One region of the Streptomyces sp. NPDC055955 genome, then DNA from elsewhere that is predicted to be linked to it. Evidence: riboswitches for the same ligand, from Rfam matches in the RefSeq annotation. Region 1 holds a riboswitch; each other region holds the start of a gene.
The links. Region 1 has a riboswitch for thiamine pyrophosphate ahead of ACFC96_RS39825 (purine-cytosine permease family protein). Riboswitches for the same ligand answer to the same signal wherever they lie in the genome.
Positions count from the first base shown of each region.

Region 2: another riboswitch for thiamine pyrophosphate. It lies ahead of ACFC96_RS18145 (thiamine ABC transporter substrate binding subunit); the one in region 1 lies ahead of ACFC96_RS39825 (purine-cytosine permease family protein).
Region 3: another riboswitch for thiamine pyrophosphate. It lies ahead of thiC (phosphomethylpyrimidine synthase ThiC); the one in region 1 lies ahead of ACFC96_RS39825 (purine-cytosine permease family protein).

Region 1 covers NZ_JBHJYS010000029.1:11,551-17,731, forward strand. Annotated here, with positions in the region: gene ACFC96_RS39805 (MFS transporter) at 1-825, shown strand, start outside; gene ACFC96_RS39810 (RNA-guided endonuclease InsQ/TnpB family protein) at 899-2,029, opposite strand; gene tnpA (IS200/IS605 family transposase) at 2,077-2,409, shown strand; gene ACFC96_RS39820 (serine hydrolase domain-containing protein) at 2,655-3,800, opposite strand; TPP riboswitch at 4,014-4,108, shown strand; gene ACFC96_RS39825 (purine-cytosine permease family protein) at 4,101-5,540, shown strand; gene thiD (bifunctional hydroxymethylpyrimidine kinase/phosphomethylpyrimidine kinase) at 5,537-6,181, shown strand, end outside.
Region 2 covers NZ_JBHJYS010000008.1:115,162-121,342, forward strand. Annotated here, with positions in the region: gene ACFC96_RS18140 (ABC transporter permease) at 1-1,483, opposite strand, end outside; gene ACFC96_RS18145 (thiamine ABC transporter substrate binding subunit) at 1,591-2,712, opposite strand; TPP riboswitch at 2,791-2,896, opposite strand; gene rlmN (23S rRNA (adenine(2503)-C(2))-methyltransferase RlmN) at 2,921-4,027, opposite strand; gene ACFC96_RS18155 (hypothetical protein) at 4,304-4,507, shown strand; gene ACFC96_RS18160 (hypothetical protein) at 4,504-4,719, shown strand; gene ACFC96_RS18165 (hypothetical protein) at 5,011-5,574, shown strand; gene ACFC96_RS18170 (phosphatidate cytidylyltransferase) at 5,937-6,181, opposite strand, start outside.
Region 3 covers NZ_JBHJYS010000007.1:190,151-196,331, reverse strand. Annotated here, with positions in the region: gene ACFC96_RS16670 (metallophosphoesterase family protein) at 1-64, shown strand, start outside; gene ACFC96_RS16665 (hypothetical protein) at 248-1,120, shown strand; gene thiC (phosphomethylpyrimidine synthase ThiC) at 1,269-3,053, opposite strand; TPP riboswitch at 3,046-3,202, opposite strand; gene ACFC96_RS16655 (YibE/F family protein) at 3,274-4,626, shown strand; gene ACFC96_RS16650 (SsgA family sporulation/cell division regulator) at 4,705-5,166, opposite strand; gene ACFC96_RS16645 (IclR family transcriptional regulator) at 5,267-5,980, opposite strand.

The sequences.
Region 1 (6,181 bases):
GAGGGGTGGCAGTGGATCTTCATCGCGACGGGCGTGCCGGCGATCGTGCTCGGCTTCGTGACCCTGCGCTTCCTGCCCGACGGCCCCGAAGGCGTCCGCCGGCTCACGGCCGAGGAACGGGCCTGGATCGCCGGTGAACTCGCCGCAGAGGCCGACGCGTTGGGCGAGCGCGGACACGGAAGTCCGCTGCGCGCGCTGCGCGACAGGCGAGTGGTCCTGCTGTCGCTCTTCTACCTGTGCTTCCCGCTCGGCGCCTACGGGCTGAGCTTCTGGCTGCCGACGATCGTCGACGGCTTCGGCGGCCTCTCCACGACGGCCACCGGCTTCATCACCGCCATCCCGTACGTCTTCGTGGCCGTCGGCCTGTACGTCGTGCCGAAACTCGCGGACCGAAGCGGTGCGCGCTACCCGTGGATCGCGGGCACCGCCGCCGCCGGCGCCCTCGGCCTCGCGGCCAGCGCCCTGACCGGCAACCACGTGCTGCAGATGGCCTTCATCAGCGTGGCCGCGATGTGCATCTTCGCGGGGCAGCCGGTGCTGTGGACGCTCCCCTCACGCTTCCTGACGGGAATTCAGGCGGCCTCCGGCATCGCGGTGATCAACGCCGTGGGCAATCTGGGCGGCGGCTTCGGACCGATGGGCATCGGCGTGGTCGTCGACCGCACGGGGTCGGCCGTGGGCGGCCTGTGGTTCCTGGTCGCCGCCATGGCCGTCGCGGCCGTCGCCACACCGGGCATCCGGCGGCTCGTCGAGGGCGGGCCCGTGGTCGCCCACACGCCCGACGCGCCGGCCACGGCCACGGGGAGTACGAAGGTGTCAACTTGACCCGGCCCTATGGGACCGGGTTTGGAGGTAGCGCCCGACTGGCTGTCGGGTGGGCTCCTCCGTCCAGCCACCCTTACAGGGTGGCAGGGACGCGTGACTCACGCCCCGCAGTCCACACAGCCTCGCCCTTGCGGGCGATGTTGCGGGAAGCATTCCGGTCTGCGTGGGCAACGACCCCGCAGTTCCGGCACGTGAACAGGGCCTGGCTTGCCCGGTTCTTCTTGTCGATGTGGCCGCACTCGCAGCACTGCTGCGAGGTGTAGGCGGGATCGACGAAGACCACGGGGACACCGGCCCTGCGGGCCTTGTAGACGATGAAGCCTGCGAGCTGGGCAAACGCCCAGGAGTGCAGTGCGACCCGTTGGGGCTTGCGGAGCCGTACCCTCTGCCGGATTCCCTTGAGTTCCTCCAGGGAGATCCCGGCCGAGGTGCGTTCAGCCTCGGTCACGATCGTCTTCGCGATGATGTGGTTCTGGTTCTTCGCGTGACGCTGTTCACGCCGGTTACGCTTCTTCAACAGCCGCTTGGCGGACTTGCTGCCCTTGGCCTGCAGCTTCCTGCGCAGATCGAGGTGCCGCTTACGGTGCCGGTTCAGGTCCCGCCCGGCACTCTTGTGGCCGGTGGACGTAGTGGCGATGTTGACGATTCCCAGATCCACGCCGATGAAATGGGCGGGCTCGTACTGCTCGGTCTCGGGCACCTCGCAGGTCGCCAGCAGATAGAACACGCCGTCGCGTTCGACCAGGTCCGATTCACCCTGCCGGTGCTCCTGCAGCGTCTTGAGTGCGCCAGCCGAACAGGCAAAGCGGACGTTCTTGATACGCCCGGAGATTGTCCAGATACTCACCGTCTGCGCTTCGTACTGCCAGCTCAAACACCGGTCGTCATACGGCTGCGCAGCCTGGGGCCTAAAGACGATGGGCTTGGACTCAGCCTTGGTACGACGCTTCGATCCAGGCCTGCCGAGATTCCCAGCGCGGATGCTGGCCCTGAGCGTCGTGTAGGCATCGCGGGTCTTCTTGATCACGTGCTGCGCTGCCTGCGCCCCCAGCCCTCGCGACCGCAGTTCGGCGTAGGTGTGCCTGCGCAGCTCATACTCACGCGGCACACCGCGCTCGAACGCCACCGCCGAAACCCAGTTCGCGGCGTCATTGACCGTGCGCAGGGTGCGCTTAAGCGCGGATACCTGCACGGCATCCGGCATGAGTTTGACCTGCGTCACGACCTTCACACGGGCGATCGTAACGATCTATGTCACCACACTGGGAGCCAAATCCCAATATTCGTAGGGGTTGCACGGTCGTCCACACTCTCCACGCCCACTTGGTCTTCACACTCAAGTATCGGCGCGGACCGTTCACCGACGAGATCCTTGAACGCCGCGAGGAAGTCATGCGCGCCGTCTGCGCGGACTTCGAAACAGAGTTGGCCAAGTTCAACAGTGCGACCGACCACGTGCACCTGCTGGTGCACCACCCGCCCAAGGTCTCCGGTCCCAGCTGGTCGGCTCCCCCCAAGGGGCATCTCCGCCCGCAGACTCCGCCAGGAGCTTCCCCGGCATATCCGCACGTACCTCTGAGGTGACCACATCTGGTCACCCTCAAAACTTTGCCGCCACGTGCGGAGGCGCCCCGCCGTCGAGCAACAAGGAATACCTCGACAACCAGAGACATCCCAGCTGAGGCCGACCATGCGGGCCCGCGGGAACCGGCAGGTCAGAACAGTCCAGACAACCGCTTCCTCCCGCGCGTATCAACAACGCTCATGCTCAATACGGCTAGACCAGCTGAACGCGGTGGGGACGACGGGACGTCCCCACCGCGACGGCGTCACGCGCCGAGGCACGCGCGCACCGCCGCGATCAGGCGGTTGGCTCGGGCGTCGCCGTGGCCGATCATGCGATTGGCCACATAGGCGAAGCCCACCCCGAACTCGTCGTCACCGAAGGCGAATTGGCCTCCGGCTCCGTCGTTCCCGAAGCTGCGGGCGCCGAGCATCGGGCGGAAGGACGGCGAGTCGAGCAGGAAGCCCGAGCCCCAGCCCGCTCCGGCGTCGAAGCCGAGCCAGCCCTCGCCGGAGGACAGCTCGCGCAGCGCGTCGGTCACCGTGTCCGCCGTGAGCAGCCGTTCGCGGCCCCCGACCCCGGTGACGGCCGCCGCGTAGAGACGGGCGAGACCGCTCGCGGAGGCGACGGCGCCGGCCCCGGGCAGTTCCACGGCGTGCAGCTCGGGGTCGTTCCAGCCGTGCGGCTCGTCGAGGCCCGGAAAGGCCAGCGCGCCGTTCATCGTCACGATGCGCGTGAGCAGATGCTCGGGCCCCGGCATCGCGGGACGCCCCTCGGCCTCGGCGAGCCGGGCCACGCGTGCCGACTCTCCGGCGGGCAGCCCGATCCAGGCACGCAGCCCGAGCGGGTCACCGACCGCGCGGCGGAAGTACGCGCCCGGGGTGAGGCCCGTGATCCGCCGGATCACCTCGCCGACGAGGAAGCCGAAGACATGGCCGTGGTACTCGTACGCGGTGCCGGGCTCCCACAGCGGCTTCTGCTCCTCGATCGCGCGGATCACCGGCGTCCACGCGGCGATCTCCTCGAAGGAGAGCACCGGGTCGAGGGCGGGGACTCCCGCCCGGTGCCCGAGCACCATGCGCGTGGTGACGGTCTCCTTGCCGTGCTGTGCGAACTCGGGCCAGTACCGGCCGACCGGCGCGTCGAGGTCGAGCCGCCCCTCCTGGGCGAGGAGCTGCGCGCTGACGCTCACCAGGCCCTTGGCCACGGAGAAGACGGGGACGGTGGTGTCCTGTTCCCAGGCACGCCCGGTCCGCTCGTCCGCGACTCCGCCCCACAGGTCGACGACCTTGCGTCCCTCGGCGAACACCGTGACGGCGGCGCCGAGTTCGGGGAACTCCGTGAAGTTCCGCGCGAACGCGTCGGCGACGGCCCCGAACCGTTCGTCGGCCTCACCGTGGCGCTGCTCCATCGTGTCCCGTCCTTTCCTTCGCATGTCCCTGGGGACGCGGACCGCCGGGCAGGGGTGCCCGGACCGTCCGCGATCATTCGAATCGATCACGGTACGGGGGTGTGCGGCACTCCTCGAACGAATTTCACGCGGCGGGTGCGCGCCACCCACGCAGCGGACGTCGCCCCTCCCCCCGGGGTTGCCTCCCGGGACAGGGAAGCTACCCTTGCCGACGTACCGGACACGGGGTGCCCCGCACGAGGGCTGAGATCACACCCGTCGAACCTGAACCAGTTAGCACTGGCGGAGGGATGTCAGCCAATGTCGTTGCCCCATGCCCCGAGCAGCACCGGGTCCACCGGACCGCGCTCCGTCTTCGACGGGCGGATGCCCGCCGCGCCCGGTGACCTGCGGGTCGAGGCGCGCGGGATCGCGCCGGTCCCCGAGAGCCACCGCTACGGCGGCGCCGGGCGCCTGTTCACCGTGTGGTTCGCCCCGAACCTGACCATGACCGGGGTCTTCACCGGCACCGTCGGCATCGCACTCGGCCTGGACTTCGCCACCGCGCTGGCCGCCGTCGTCTTCGGCACGCTCGTCGGCGCCGTGCCCACCGCGTATCTCGGTACGTGGGGCAGCGCGACCGGCGCGGGACAGCTTCCGCTGGCGCGGCTCGCGTTCGGCCGGGCCGTCGCGGTGCCCGGCGCCCTGCAGTGGCTGTCGTCGGTCGCCTGGGACGCGCTGATCGGCCTGTTCGGCGGCGACGCGCTCGCCAGGCTGTGCGGCTGGCCCTTCTGGGTCGGCGTGCTCGTGATGATGCTGGCGCAGGGTGCGCTCGGTGTGCTCGGCTACGAGGCCGTCCACCGCCTGCAGAAGCTGATGACCTTCGTCCTGGCCGCCGCGTTCGTGGTCCTGGCCGTCAAGCTTCTCGACGGTGTCCATCCGGTCACCACCGGGGCCGCGCACGGCGCCGACCGGGCCGGCGCGTTCGTCCTGACGAGCACGATCGCGCTCAGCCTGTCCCTGTCCTGGGCCCCCTACGCCAGCGACTTCAGCCGCTATCTTCCGGCCGCCACCTCCCGTCAGCGCATGTTCTGGTTCACGCTCCTCGGCGTCACGGTCTCCTTCGTCGCCGTCCAGGCGCTCGGGCTGTGGGGCGCCTCCGTGTTCACCGACCAGACCGCGCGCGGGGTCGACGAGCTTCTCGGCGGGGGCGTGCTCGGCTCCTTCGGGCTGCTGGCCGTGGCGCTCGCGGCCCTGTGCAGCAACGCCATGAACGACTACAGCGGCTCGCTGGCCCTGCAGACGATCGGCGTCCGGGTCCCGCGGCCGCTCGCCGCGGCGCTCGCCGCGGTGCTCGGCTTCCCGCTGGTGCTGTGGATGCACGCGGCCGACACCGCGGCCCGCTTCCAGAACGTCCTGCTGTTCGTCGGCTACTGGATCCCCGGCTTCGTCGCGGTCGTGGCCGTCGACTGGTTCGCGCGCGCCAGGGCCCGGGGCGGCGCGCCGGTCGACCTCGCCGCCGAGAGCGCACGGCCGCAGCCCTGGTGGCCCGGACTCCTCGCCTTCGTCGCCGCCTTCGCCGCCGCGGTCCCGTTCATGGACAGCGGCCTGTACGTGGGGCCGGTCGCGAAGGCCCTGCACGGCGCCGACCTCGCGTACTACGTGGCCTTCGTCGCCGCACTCGTCGTGTACGCGCCCCTCAGGCTGCGCCGCCCGACCGCCGACACCCGGACCGCACCGCACGAGGAGGCCCGCACATGACCGTGCCCGTGAGCACCCGACGCGTCGCGCCGCCCCGCGTCCTGACCGTCGCCGGTTCGGACTCGGGCGGTGGCGCCGGGATCCAGGCCGACCTCAAGACGATGCTGGCGCTCGGCGCCCACGGCATGAGCGTCCTGACCGCCGTCACCGCGCAGAACTCCCTGGGGGTCCAGGGAGCGTGGGAGCTCCCCGTCGACGCGGTGCGCGCGCAGTACCGCAGCGTCGTGGACGACATCGGCGTCCAGGCGGTCAAGACGGGGATGCTCTCGTCGCCGGTGCTCGTCGAGACGGTGGCAGAACTGCTCGCCGGTACGGACGCCCCCGTGGTGGTGGACCCGGTGAGTGTCTCCAAGCACGGCGATCCGCTGCTCGCCGAGGACGCGCTCGACGCGGTGCGCACCAAGCTGCTGCCGGTCGCGACGGTGGCCACGCCGAACCTGGACGAGGTGGCTCAGCTGACCGGCCTCGCCGTCGCCGACGACGCGGGCATGCGCCGTGCCGCGGAACGGCTCCTCGCGTTCGGCCCGCGCTGGGTGGTCGTCAAGGGCGGCCATCTGCCCGGGGCGGCCGTGGATCTGCTCACCGACGGCACCGAGGAGCACTGGCTGCGCGCTCCCCGCCACGACAACCGGCACACGCAC
Region 2 (6,181 bases), on a different contig from region 1:
GGAGCCGCGCCACGGCGACCGGCAGGGTCGGGTGGTCCGGGCGGGCGATGAACACGGTCGCCCCGAACTCGCCGAGCGACACGGCGAACGCGAATCCGGCCGCGATCAGCAGAGCCCTGCGCACCATCGGCAGATCGACCTCGCGCCAGGCCCGCAGCGGCGAGGCACCGAGGACGGCGGCGGCCTCGCGCAACCGCCCGTCGACCGCGCGCAGGACCGGCAGCATGGTGCGGACGACGAAGGGCACCCCGACGAGGGCCTGGGCCAGCGGAACCAGGATCCAGGTGCCGCGCAGGTCGAGGGGCGGCTTGTCCAGAGTGATCAGGAAGCCGAAGCCGACGGTGACGGCGGAGACGCCGAGCGGCAGCATGAGGAGCGCGTCGAAGCCCCGTACGAGACGCCCGGCCCTGCGCGTCAGGGCCGCGGCGGCGAGTCCGCCGATCACGACCGCGAGGGCGGTGGCGGCGAGCGCGTACGTGAGGGAGTTTCCGATCGCCTCGATCGGCGGCACCAGGAACGCACCGCTGTCGGACGAGGTGAGCGCCGTGTAGTAGGAGAAGCCGAAGCCGTCCGGCCCCTCGAAGGACCTCTGGATCAGCACACCGAGCGGCAGCAGGATCAGTACCGCGACGGTGGCGACCACCCCGGCGAGCAGCGCCCACTGGCCCGGGCCGCGCGGGCGTCGGGCGGTGTGCGCCGCGTCCACGAGGCGCAGCGCGCTCTCCTGCCGGCGAACGCTCCATGCGTGCACGGCGAGAATGATCCCCACGGCGGCGAACTGCACGATCGTGAGGACGGCCGCCGTGGAGAGGTCGAAGATCTGCGCGGTCTGCCGGTAGATCTCGACCTCGAGAGTGGAGAACGTCGGCCCGCCGAGGATCTGGACCACGCCGAACGACGTGAACGCGAAGAGGAAGACCATCAGCGCGGCGGCCGCGACGGCCGGCCCGAGCGCGGGCAGCGTCACCTTCCGCCAGGCCGTCCAGCGGGAGGCGCCCAGCATCCGGGCGGCCTCCTCCTGCCGCGGGTCGAGCTGCGACCACAGTCCGCCCACGGTGCGCACGACGACGGCGTAGTTGAAGAAGACATGGGCGAGCAGGATCGCCCACACCGTGGTGTCGAGGCGTACGCCCCACAGGCCGTCGAGCAGCCCGCCGCGGCCCACCAGCGCCAGGAACGCCGTGCCGACGACGACGGTCGGCAGCACGAACGGCACGGTGACGGCGGCTCTCAGAACCTGCTTGCCCCTGAACTCGAAGCGCGCGAAGACGTACGCGCCGGGGAGCGCGATCAGCAGCGTGAGCACGGTCGAGGCGAACGCCTGCCAGGTCGTGAACCACAGGACGTGCTGGATGTCGGGCTGCCCGAGCACGTCGGTGATCCGCCCGAACTGCCAGTGGCCGCCCGCCTTCAGGCCGCGCGAGACGATCGCCGCGACCGGATAGGCGAAGAAGACCGCGAAGAACGCGACGGGCACGGCCATGAGGCCGAGCCGAGCCGCGCTCCCGCGCCGACGGCCCTTACGGGGAGTCACCGCAGGCGTGCCCGGGCGCGATGCCGGGCGCTTCACCGGAGGTTCCCCGGGGGACGTCACTTCAGTACGAGTGAGGTCCACGACTTGACCCAGGCGTCACGGTTGTCGGCGATCTTCTTCGGCGCCATGGTCTTCGGGGCGTCGACCTCGACGTCGTACTTCGCGTAGTCGGCGGGCAGGGCCGCGTCCTTCGTCACCGGGTCCACGAACATGTTCAGCGGCATGTCCTGCTGGAACTCCTTCGCGATCAGGAAGTCGAGGAGCGCCTTGCCGCCCTTCTCGTTCTTCGCGTTGCTCAGCAGGCCGGCGAACTCGGTCTGGCGGAAGCAGGTGCCGGTCGCCACCCCGGTCGGGGCGGTCTTCGGCTGCGGGTCCGAGTAGATCGCCTCGGCCGGCGGCGACGACGCGTACGACACGACGAGCGGCCGGTCACCGCCCGCCTTCCTGCCGCCGGCTGAGCCCGAGAACTCCTCGTTGTAGGCCTGCTCCCAACCGTCGACGACCTTCACGCCGTTGGCCTTGAGCTTCTTCCAGTAGCCCTGCCAGCCTTCCCCGCTCCCGGCTTCACCCGAGCGGGAGGTGCCGCCGTCGCCGTACTGCGCGGCACTGCCGAGCAGGAAGCCGAGGCCGGGCGACGACGTCGACACGTTCTCGGTGACCAGCAGGTTCTTGTACGCGGGCTTGGCGAGGTCGTCGAACGAGGCGGGCGGCGTCAGCTTGTGATCGGCGAAGTACTTCTTGTCGTAGTTGACGCAGATGTTGCCGGTGTCGATCGGGGTGACCCGGTGCTTGTCCTTGTCGAGCTGGAACTCGGACCCCACCTGGTCCAGGCCCTTGGCCGCGTACGGCTGGAAGAGCCCGTTGTCGAGGGCGCGCGACAGGAGCGTGTTGTCGACGCCGAAGAGGACGTCGCCCTGCGGGTTGTCCTTGGACAGGATGGCCTTGTTCACGGCCTCGCCCGCGTCACCGTCCTTCAGGACCGTGACCTTGTAGCCGGAGCGCTTCTCGAAGTCCTTGAGCACGTTCTTGGAGACGGCCCACGAGTCATGGCTGACGAGAGTGACGGTCTTGGAGTCCGCCGCGTCCTTGCCGGAGTCGGATCCCCCGCACGCGGAGAGCGTGACGAGTCCGAGACCGGCCGCCACGGCGACGGCCGTGGCCTTGATGATGGTGCTCACTGAGTTCCCTCCTGGGTGACCAGGAAGAGACGCGGCCCTGCCCGGGATCGCGGACGATTCCCGGGCAGGACACAACAGCTTGAGTGGCGACCGAACTTCCTACCCAGAATGACCTGGGCAAGGTTCAGAGGGTCTGCGGCCGATGCCGCACTCTCAGCGCTGTGGCGCTCCCCTGTCGGAATATGAAGATGTAAGTACGCCCGTCAGATTACCGCTCGGTGGCGGCGAGCTGACCGCATGCCCCGTCGATCTCCTGGCCACGGGTGTCGCGGACGGTGACCGGCACGCCGTGGGCCGCGATGGCCTCGACGAACGCCTTCTCGTCCTCGGGGCGCGAGGCCGTCCACTTCGAGCCCGGCGTCGGGTTCAGCGGGATCAGGTTGACGTGGACGCGCTTGCCCTTGAGCAGGCGGCCGAGCCGGTCACCACGCCAGGCCTGGTCGTTGATGTCCCGGATGAGCGCGTACTCGATCGAGATGCGGCGGCCCGACTTCTCCGCGTACTCCCACGCCGCGTCGAGGACCTCGCGGACCTTCCAGCGCGTATTGACCGGGACGAGGGTGTCGCGCAGCTCGTCGTCGGGAGCGTGCAGCGAGACGGCGAGGCGGCACTTGAGTCCCTCGTCGGCGAACCGGTGCATGGCGGGCACCAGACCGACGGTCGAGACGGTGATCCCACGCTGCGAGAGGCCGACGCCGTCCGGCTCGGGGTCGGTGAGCGCGCGGATGGCACCCACGACCCGCTTGTAGTTGGCCAGGGGCTCGCCCATGCCCATGAAGACGATGTTGCTCAGGCGCGCCGGGCCGCCCGGGATCTCGCCGTCGCGCAGCGCGCGCATGCCGTCGACGATCTGGTGCACGATCTCGCCCGTCGACAGGTTCCGGTCGAGGCCGGCCTGTCCCGTGGCGCAGAACGGGCAGTTCATCCCGCAGCCGGCCTGCGAGCTGATGCACATGGTGACCCGGTCCGGGTAGCGCATCAGTACGGACTCGACGAGCGTGCCGTCGAAGAGCCGCCACAGGGTCTTGCGGGTGGTGTCCTGGTCCGTCGACAGATGCCGGACGACCGTCATCAGCTCCGGAAGCAGCGCCTCCTGCAGCTTGCTGCGCGAGGCGGCGGGGATGTCGGTCCACTCCGCGGGGTCGTGCGCGAACCGCGAGAAGTAGTGCTGCGACAGCTGCTTGGCGCGGAACGGCTTCTCACCGATCGCGGCGACGGCCTCCTTCCGCTCGGCGGGCGAGAGGTCGGCGAGGTGCCGCGGCGGCTTCTTGGCTCCGCGCGGGGCGACGAAAGTGAGTTCTCCGGGCTTAGGCATATCTCGTCCAGTGTCGCAGATCCATTCGCGTGACCTGGAGGCCGAGAAGGGAGGGGTGGTCGTCGCCGGTCGCCATCGGCTGCGGCGGGCCGCCTCGGCGGCCCATGAACGGCCCGGCCTCTCGGCCCACGCGGCGGCATCCGTGCAGGCCGGCGCGCTACCAGCCACCGCACACCCAGGGTCTCCCGCACGCAGCGGGGCGCAGCCGTACGCGTCCGGCCGGAGTCCGGTGAGTCCACTTGCCGAGAAAATCGAACACGCGCTCTAATTCGAGACATGGACCACCCCCTCCCCGATGACGTTCTGAACACACAGCGCGAGTGGGCCGTCACGTACGAGCGGCTCGCCGAGCAACCGGGCCGCACCGCACTGCGACGCCGCTTGTACCGCCTGTCCGTGCGACTGGCGGCCTACCCCCTCAGCCCCGCGGAGCGCGTGGAACTGCGGCGGCAGGCCCGAGGCGAGGGAGGCCCGCAGTGATCGACCATCTGACCGAGCGCCAGGAGCGCATCGTGCGATGCATCCGCGAGTGGGTCGCGGAAACCGGGGAGTACCCGACGGTCCGCGAGATCGGCGCCGGTGTCGGACTCAGCAGCCCCTCGAGCGTGCTGTACCACCTTCGCCGGATGGAGGCCCAGGGAATCCTGGTGCACGACGACCGACGACAGCGCTCGTACCGCCCCGCCGGGTGAGCCGCTTTCCCTCCGGACGGAGCCTGCCGCCGGCTGATGTGCGGCAGGCGGGCCGTACCGCCGCCCCGGCCGCACCGCGGCTGCCCTCTCGGCCCCACCGCCGCCCCGCCCTGACCAGGATTCCGGCGCTGCGCCGGAAAGCCCCGAGATATGCACCGAGCGCAGGGATTCCACTCGCTCAGCAGCCTGATGTCACACCTTGAGCCGTCCTGAAATGACAGCCGATGAGCCGATTACTACGTTCGTCGCAGGTCGGCTGTCCAGCTGGCGTCTCTGCAAGAGAGGAGTGACATGCCCACGCGAATCTTCATCGTGTCCGCCGCCGCGGTGGGGGCAGCGGTTCTTGCCACCACCGGCATCACCTATGCCGCACAGTCCGAATCGACCCAGGCCGCCCCGCCGGCCAAGCACGTCGCACCACCGGCCAAGCGGGCCGCCCCGCCCGTCAAGCAGGCCGCCCCCGCGGCGGCTCGCGCCGGTACCGACCGCACCGACGGCGGGGGGAACAAGGGCCGCGGCCACGAGGACCGCGACCGTGGCTACGGCGGAAAGAAGGAGGGAAGAATCCAGTTCAACGAACGCACGTACTCCGCCTTCACGGAGGGCTGCGTCCCCGCTGCCAGTGGACTGGGCTCGACCAGTTTCAGCATCGACAACGACAGCGACGCGATCGTCGAGGTCTACCGCGGGTTCAACTGCGACAACGGTGCGCCGGTGGCCACGGTCGGCCCTTACGGCGCCACTTATGGTGTCGCGCCCCAAACCGACCGAGGGAGCCGCTGGGGAGGAGGCGTCTTCGTCGACGACGGGGTCGTGGGCAGCTTCCGGGTGATCCGCTACCACGACGAGTGGTGACGCCACCGCCCTGAGCACGGGGCATCGCCGGCCCGTCGGAATCGGGCCGGCGATGCGGCCTCGTCGCACTGGCGTCCGTCCACAGCGGCGCCCGGCTCCGCCCGCTCCACGTCACACCTGGGGCACAGCACGCCGACCGACCAGGGCATCGGGCACAAGCGGACCCGTCCCTACCGAGCGGCGCGAGTCATTCCCCTTCTCGCCATCACCACCGCGGACAGACCGCGCCCAACAACCGGCCACCCGTCGGCCGCGCCCCGGCCCCTTCCAGTGGCGCAGACATACGACAACGGGCCCGTCGTCCCGTGGACAACGAGCCCGTCACCTGAATCCGCCGAGGCCAGCCGCGACTTCCGGGTCGGTCAGCCGGCTCCGACGAAGATCACCAGGAGCAGCCAGACCACCGGCGCCGTCGGAAGCAGCGAGTCGAGGCGGTCCATGATCCCGCCGTGCCCGGGGAGGAGCGTGCCCATGTCCTTGATCCCGAGGTCGCGCTTGATCATCGACTCTCCGAGGTCGCCGAGCGTGGCGCTGGCCGCGACGGCGAGCCCGAGCAGCAGCCCCTGCCACCAGGCACCGTCGTCGATCAGGAACTGCATGCACAGCG
Region 3 (6,181 bases), on a different contig from region 1:
GATGGACGGCGGAGTGACCATGGCCGGAAAGCTGCTGGTCCAGCAACTCCCCATGGATAGCTAGGCGTTCCCCGGGCAGGCGCACCGAACGGGGCCTCGGTCCGGCCACCGGGCCGAATTCGGGAAACCCCCTGTCACCGCGTGCCGTCACCGCTCTACCATCGGCTTATCCGTAGCAGGCTCCCCTCCGTTTCTGCCCGACGGCTCGTAACCATGCGAGCCCCCAAGCCCTACGGAGCATCGGGGGATGCACATGAACAGCGCTCCGCACCTGCTGAACGAGGACCGCCCCGAGTTCGAGCGGATCCTCGATGAAGCGCTGCGTACCGCACCGGACCGCCCTGATCTCGCCGCAGTGGGCCAGCGGCTCAACCCCGAACAACTACGCACCATGGCGCTCAACGCCACCGCGCTGATCACGGCCGCCGCAGCGACCGAGTACCAGAACTACGTGAAGGTCCGCGCCGACCTGCGCGCCTCGCCCCGGCCCGTGCGTCCGCTGCGTGAAGAAGGAAGCGCGGCGGAGTCCGGCGGCGGAGCGATCGGCCTGGCCGCCACGGTGGGCGAGGTGGCGGAGACCACCGGCGCCGGCGTCATAGCCGTCGTCGCGGTGCTCGCCCCCGTGCTCGCCGGGACGGCTGCCGCGATCTTCCTGCTCGTCGGCTACATCCTGAAGATGCTCGATCCGGAACCGGCGTTCGCCCAGACCTTGTTGACGGCCGGCTGGGTGTTCGGCGCGCTCACGGCCGCGGGCATTCTTGTCGCCGGCGTGGGCCTGCTGCTCACCGCTCTGCGCAACGGCGCGACGTCCTTGCCAGCCGGCGCGCACAGCGAGTCGAACGAGGAGCTGGACCGGGCAAGGGAAGCGTGGTGCCTGGTGCTCCTGGAGCGCGGCATCCTGCCGTTTCTCCGGGAGGCCCTCGCGGAACCACCACCGGCCCCCGCCAACCGCGGGGGCGTTCCCGGAACCGCGGGCCGCATGCCGCATCTCGGGTACAACAGGCCCGGGTTCAGCAGCCCGGGCGCCGACAGCGGCTCCCCTGCGGCCCCGCGTCCGACCTACTCGAGCCCGGACTTCACGAGCCCGGACTTCGGAGGCCCGGACCACCAGCCGGACTAGGGTCTTTCGTCCGGATCGGGCGAGCCCAGCCCGATCCGGACGAGAGGCCCCAGGGCCTGCCGTAGCTCGGACCCGGGACACTCTGTCCACCGGCCGCGAAGGGCGACCGGTGGACAGCGCGCGGCGCCTGCGGGCGGCGCGGGCGAGGTCAGTCCGCGATCGGCAGATAGACCCGGTTGCCCGCGGCGGCGAACTCCCTGGACTTCTCCGCCATGCCCTCCTCGATCTCGCTCTTCGTCCCGCCGTGCTGGCGGCGGATGTCCTGCGAGATCTTCATCGAGCAGAACTTCGGCCCGCACATCGAGCAGAAGTGGGCCGTCTTCGCGGGTTCGGCCGGGAGCGTCTCGTCATGGAACTCCCTTGCCGTGTCCGGGTCGAGGGCGAGGTTGAACTGGTCCTCCCAGCGGAACTCGAAGCGCGCGTCGGAGAGGGCGTCGTCCCACTCCTGGGCACCCGGGTGCCCCTTGGCGAGGTCCGCCGCGTGGGCCGCGATCTTGTAGGTGATGACGCCGGTCTTCACGTCGTCACGGTTGGGCAGGCCCAGGTGCTCCTTGGGCGTGACGTAGCAGAGCATCGCCGTCCCCCACCACGCGATCATCGCGGCTCCGATGCCGGAGGTGATGTGGTCGTACGCAGGGGCGATGTCGGTCGTCAGCGGGCCGAGTGTGTAGAAAGGCGCCTCCTCGCACACCTCCTGCTGAAGGTCGATGTTCTCCTTGATCTTGTGCATCGGGACGTGCCCGGGGCCCTCGATCATCGTCTGCACGTTGAAGCTCTTCGCGATCGTGTTGAGCTCCCCGAGCGTCTTCAGCTCGGCGAACTGTGCCTCGTCGTTGGCATCCGCGATCGAACCCGGCCGCAGGCCGTCGCCCAGCGAATAGGTGACGTCGTACGCCGCGAGGATCTCGCAGAGCTCCGCGAAGTTCTCGTAGAGGAAGCTCTCCTTGTGGTGCGCCAGGCACCAGGCGGCCATGATCGAACCGCCGCGCGAGACGATGCCCGTCTTGCGATTGGCGGTGAGCGGGACGTACGGCAGCCGCACGCCCGCGTGGACCGTCATGTAGTCCACGCCCTGCTCGGCCTGCTCGATGACCGTGTCCTTGTAGATCTCCCAGGTCAGTTCCTCGGCGCGGCCGTCGACCTTCTCCAGCGCCTGGTAGAGCGGGACCGTGCCGATCGGGACGGGGGAGTTGCGCAGGACCCATTCGCGCGTGGTGTGGATGTTGCGACCGGTGGAGAGGTCCATGACGGTGTCGGCGCCCCAGCGGGTCGCCCATGTCATCTTCTCCACCTCTTCCTCGATGGACGAGGTGACCGCGGAGTTGCCGATGTTGGCGTTGACCTTCACCAGGAACCGCTTGCCGATGATCATCGGCTCGATCTCCGGGTGGTTGACGTTGGCCGGCAGGACCGCGCGGCCCGCGGCGATCTCCTCGCGGACGACCTCCGGCTCCACGTTCTCCCGGATGGCCACGTACTCCATCTCGGGCGTGACCTCCCCGCGCCTGGCGTACGCGAGTTGGGTCACCGCCTGGCCGTCACGCCCGCGGCGAGGCTGGCGGGGGCGGCCGGGGAAGACCGCGTCGAGGTTGCGCAGACCGCCGCGCGGCGAGGTGTGCTTGATGCCGTCGTCCTCGGGGCGGACCGGGCGGCCCGCATACTCCTCGGTGTCGCCACGGCTGATGATCCAGTTCTCCCTCAGCGGCGCGAGGCCCCTGCGGACATCGGTGTCGACACTCGGATCGGTGTACGGCCCGGACGTGTCGTAGAGCGTGACCGCCGTGCCGTTGGTGAGGTGCACCTGGCGGACCGGCACCTGGAGGTCAGGGCGTGAGCCCGTGACGTACCCCTTGTGCCAGCCGATGGACTTCCCGGCCTCGCCCGTCTCTGCGGACAGGTTGGAGGCAGGCGTGCGTGCGTCCGATGTGGTCATGAGACCTACTCCCTACGCCGGCATTACCCGGTAACAGGTTCGGCGGTCGACGCAGCGGCTTCCGTCGGGCGATGTTTCATGTGAAACATCGCCGAAGCGGAGGTCAGCGCCCTCTCAGCCCGGTGCTCCGAGCTCCCGCGTGTGCAAAGGTGCCCCCACGCTAGCGCCATTTCTGGCGCGCTGAACAGAGGGCCCCTGCCGTTCTTGCGATGATCGGGCGGTGACCAGCACGCAGCAGTCTCCGTCCTCACCGCCGCATCCGCCGCACGCCCAGGGGGGCGGAGGGCACGGCCACTCCCACAGTCACGGCCCTGCCGCGCCCGTTTCCCAGCATCTGCGCAAGGTCATCGCCGCCGTGCTCATCCCGTTCTCCGTGGCGGTCGTCGTCGGCCTGGTGGTGCTCTGGCCCGGCGGCGCCCCCTCCCATGCCCGTACGGGCGTCGGCTTCGACCGGCAGACCCAACAGGGCACCGTCATACGGGTCGACAAGGTCGACTGCCGGTCCGTAAACGCCTCCGGCGACACCCCCACCGGCGATACGTCGACCGCCGAGGGTCGGTCCGCCGAGCAGCAGGCGAAGGGCACGTGCGAGAAGGCGACAGTCCGTGTCGACGGCGGCAAGGACACCGGGCATACGTTCACGGAGATCGTGCAGCCGGACTCGCCGCGGCAGTTGCACGAGAACCAGAAGGTGATCGTGGCCTACGCGCCCGACGCACCCAAAGAACTTCAGTACTCCGTCACCGATGTGAACCGCAGGCTCCCGATGACGCTCCTCGCCGGGATCTTCGCGCTGGCCGTGGTCGTCGTGGGACGACTGCGGGGGGTCATGGCACTCGTCGCGCTGGCCGTCAGCTTCCTGGTGTTGACCTTCTTCATCCTGCCCGCGATCCTCCAGGGCTCAAATCCACTGGTGGTGGCGGTGGTCGGGGCGAGCGCCATCATGCTGATCGCTCTCTACATGTGTCACGGTCCGACGGCCCGAACGTCGGTCGCGGTGCTCGGCACGCTGGTCTCTCTGCTCCTGATCGGCCTGCTCGGTTCGCTGTTCATCGGCTGGGCCGCGCTGACCGGCAACACCGACGACAACACAGGCCTGATCCACGGTCTCTACCCGTCCATCGACATGAGCGGTCTGCTGCTCGCCGGCGTCATCATCGGTTCGCTCGGCGTGCTCGACGATGTGACGGTCACACAGACGTCGGCGGTGTGGGAGCTGCATCAGGCCGACCCGACGATGGGCCGGCGCGGCCTGTACCGCGCGGGCATCCGGATCGGCCGCGACCACATCGCGTCCGTGGTCAACACACTGGTCCTGGCGTACGCGGGCGCGGCGCTGCCGCTGTTGCTGCTCTTCTCGATCGCGCAGAGCGGTGTGGGCACCGTGGCCAACAGTGAACTGGTGGCCGAGGAGATCGTCCGGACTCTGGTGGGCTCGATCGGGCTGGTCGCCTCGGTGCCGGTGACGACCGCGCTCGCGGCTCTGGTGGTCTCCGCCGACCGACCCGGATCCTCGTCCGCTGCCACGGCCGGTCCGGCACGCGGAGGAAGGGGCCGGCGTCGGAAGCGCTGAACCCCTGCGAGGGCAGCCCCGGGGCGCCGGTCTGCTGAAGCGTTACATCAGTTGATCGTGCCGGACTTCTGGAGCCCGTCAGCCCGCGCTCTGCTCCTCGGCGAGGATCCGGTCGAGTGCCTCGTCGAGATGCGTCTCGAAGTCGGCGAGCGCCCGCTCCTGGCCGAGCGGGACCAGCTTGTCGGTGCGGTCGAGGAACGCGACGAGGGGGGCGACGCCCGCCTTGAACAGTGCCTGGTCCCCGCCCACTTGGAGCCGGATGTGCACCTCGCCCGGCATGTCGCCGGGGCTGCCGGCCAGTTCCACCGGCTCGATGCGCACATCGCCGTCGCCACAGGGGCCGGCCACGCCGTCCACCAGGAGCTCTCTGCCGAACGCCCACGTCACCGGGGCGTCTCCGGGGAGGTGGAAGGTCAGCCGCACGGCGTAGGGATCAGCGGCGGCGTACCGCAGCTCCACCGGGATGCGGAACGAGAGTTCCTCGGAGACGAGGAAGCTCATCATGACCTCTGCTTGTACTGCCTGTACCGACTCGCGCATCGCCTACCCCGTCAATTTGCCGTCGATCGGCCGGGAACAGCCTTCCCGACGCTCTTCGCATCTTGCTTAACGTACATGCGGGATCACAAGGAGTGAGTTTTCAGATGCTGATAGAGAAGGCGAGTGTCCCCACGAGTTTCCCGACTTCGTTCTGCAGCTGACGGGCCGCGGGCAGCAGACGACCGGCCTGATGGGACGGGAGGGAGACCGCCATCGTCGCCGCGGTGGAGCCCACGGTGATGGGAAACGCGGCGCAGACTGTGCCCAACGCGTACTCCTGACGCTCCACGACCGGCTGCATCCGCCCCTGTCCGTTCAGCCGTCGCAGCAGCGCGCGGTCGTCACGCACCGTGTACGGGGTGATCGAATGGGCGGGATAGCGGTCGAGGTGATCGCGTCGGCTCTCGTCGTCGAGCTGGGCGAGGAGGCACTGGCCGATCGCGTGGGCGTGCCCCGTCTCACGGAAGTCGGCCCATTCGGCGACCGCGGGATTCCCGGGCGTGTCGGCGACGGCCACAACTTCGATCTCGCCCTCGCGGTAAACCGAGAAGTACACCGGGACGCCGATGGCGTCGCGCCAGTGCTGCAGGGCTTCGGTGATCATGCCGCGACGATTCTGCTGCGCTCCGCTGCTGCTCAGCCTCTCGGCCGCCGCCCCCAGGACGAACAGACCGGTCTCCTTGCGGAGATAGCCCTCGTGGGCGAGCGTGCGCAGCAGGTGGTACGCCGTGGGAAGCGCGAGGCCGGCCTCCCGGGCCAGCTGCTTGGCCGGCGCTCCCTCTTCGTGCGACGCGACGGCCTCGAGAAGGCGCATCGCGCGCTGGACGGAACCGATGAGGGTCGGAGGGGCGCCGGCCGGGCCCTCGGGGTGGGCCTCGGCCCGGGCGTCGTCGTAGGTGTGCGTGCGACATCCGTGTGGTGGGGCCACCGCATGTGGAGACTTGGCGTCGGCAGACATGGTGTCGGCGGACAGCGGGGCGGCGGAAAGCGGTTCAGCCGTGGCCAAGGTTCACTC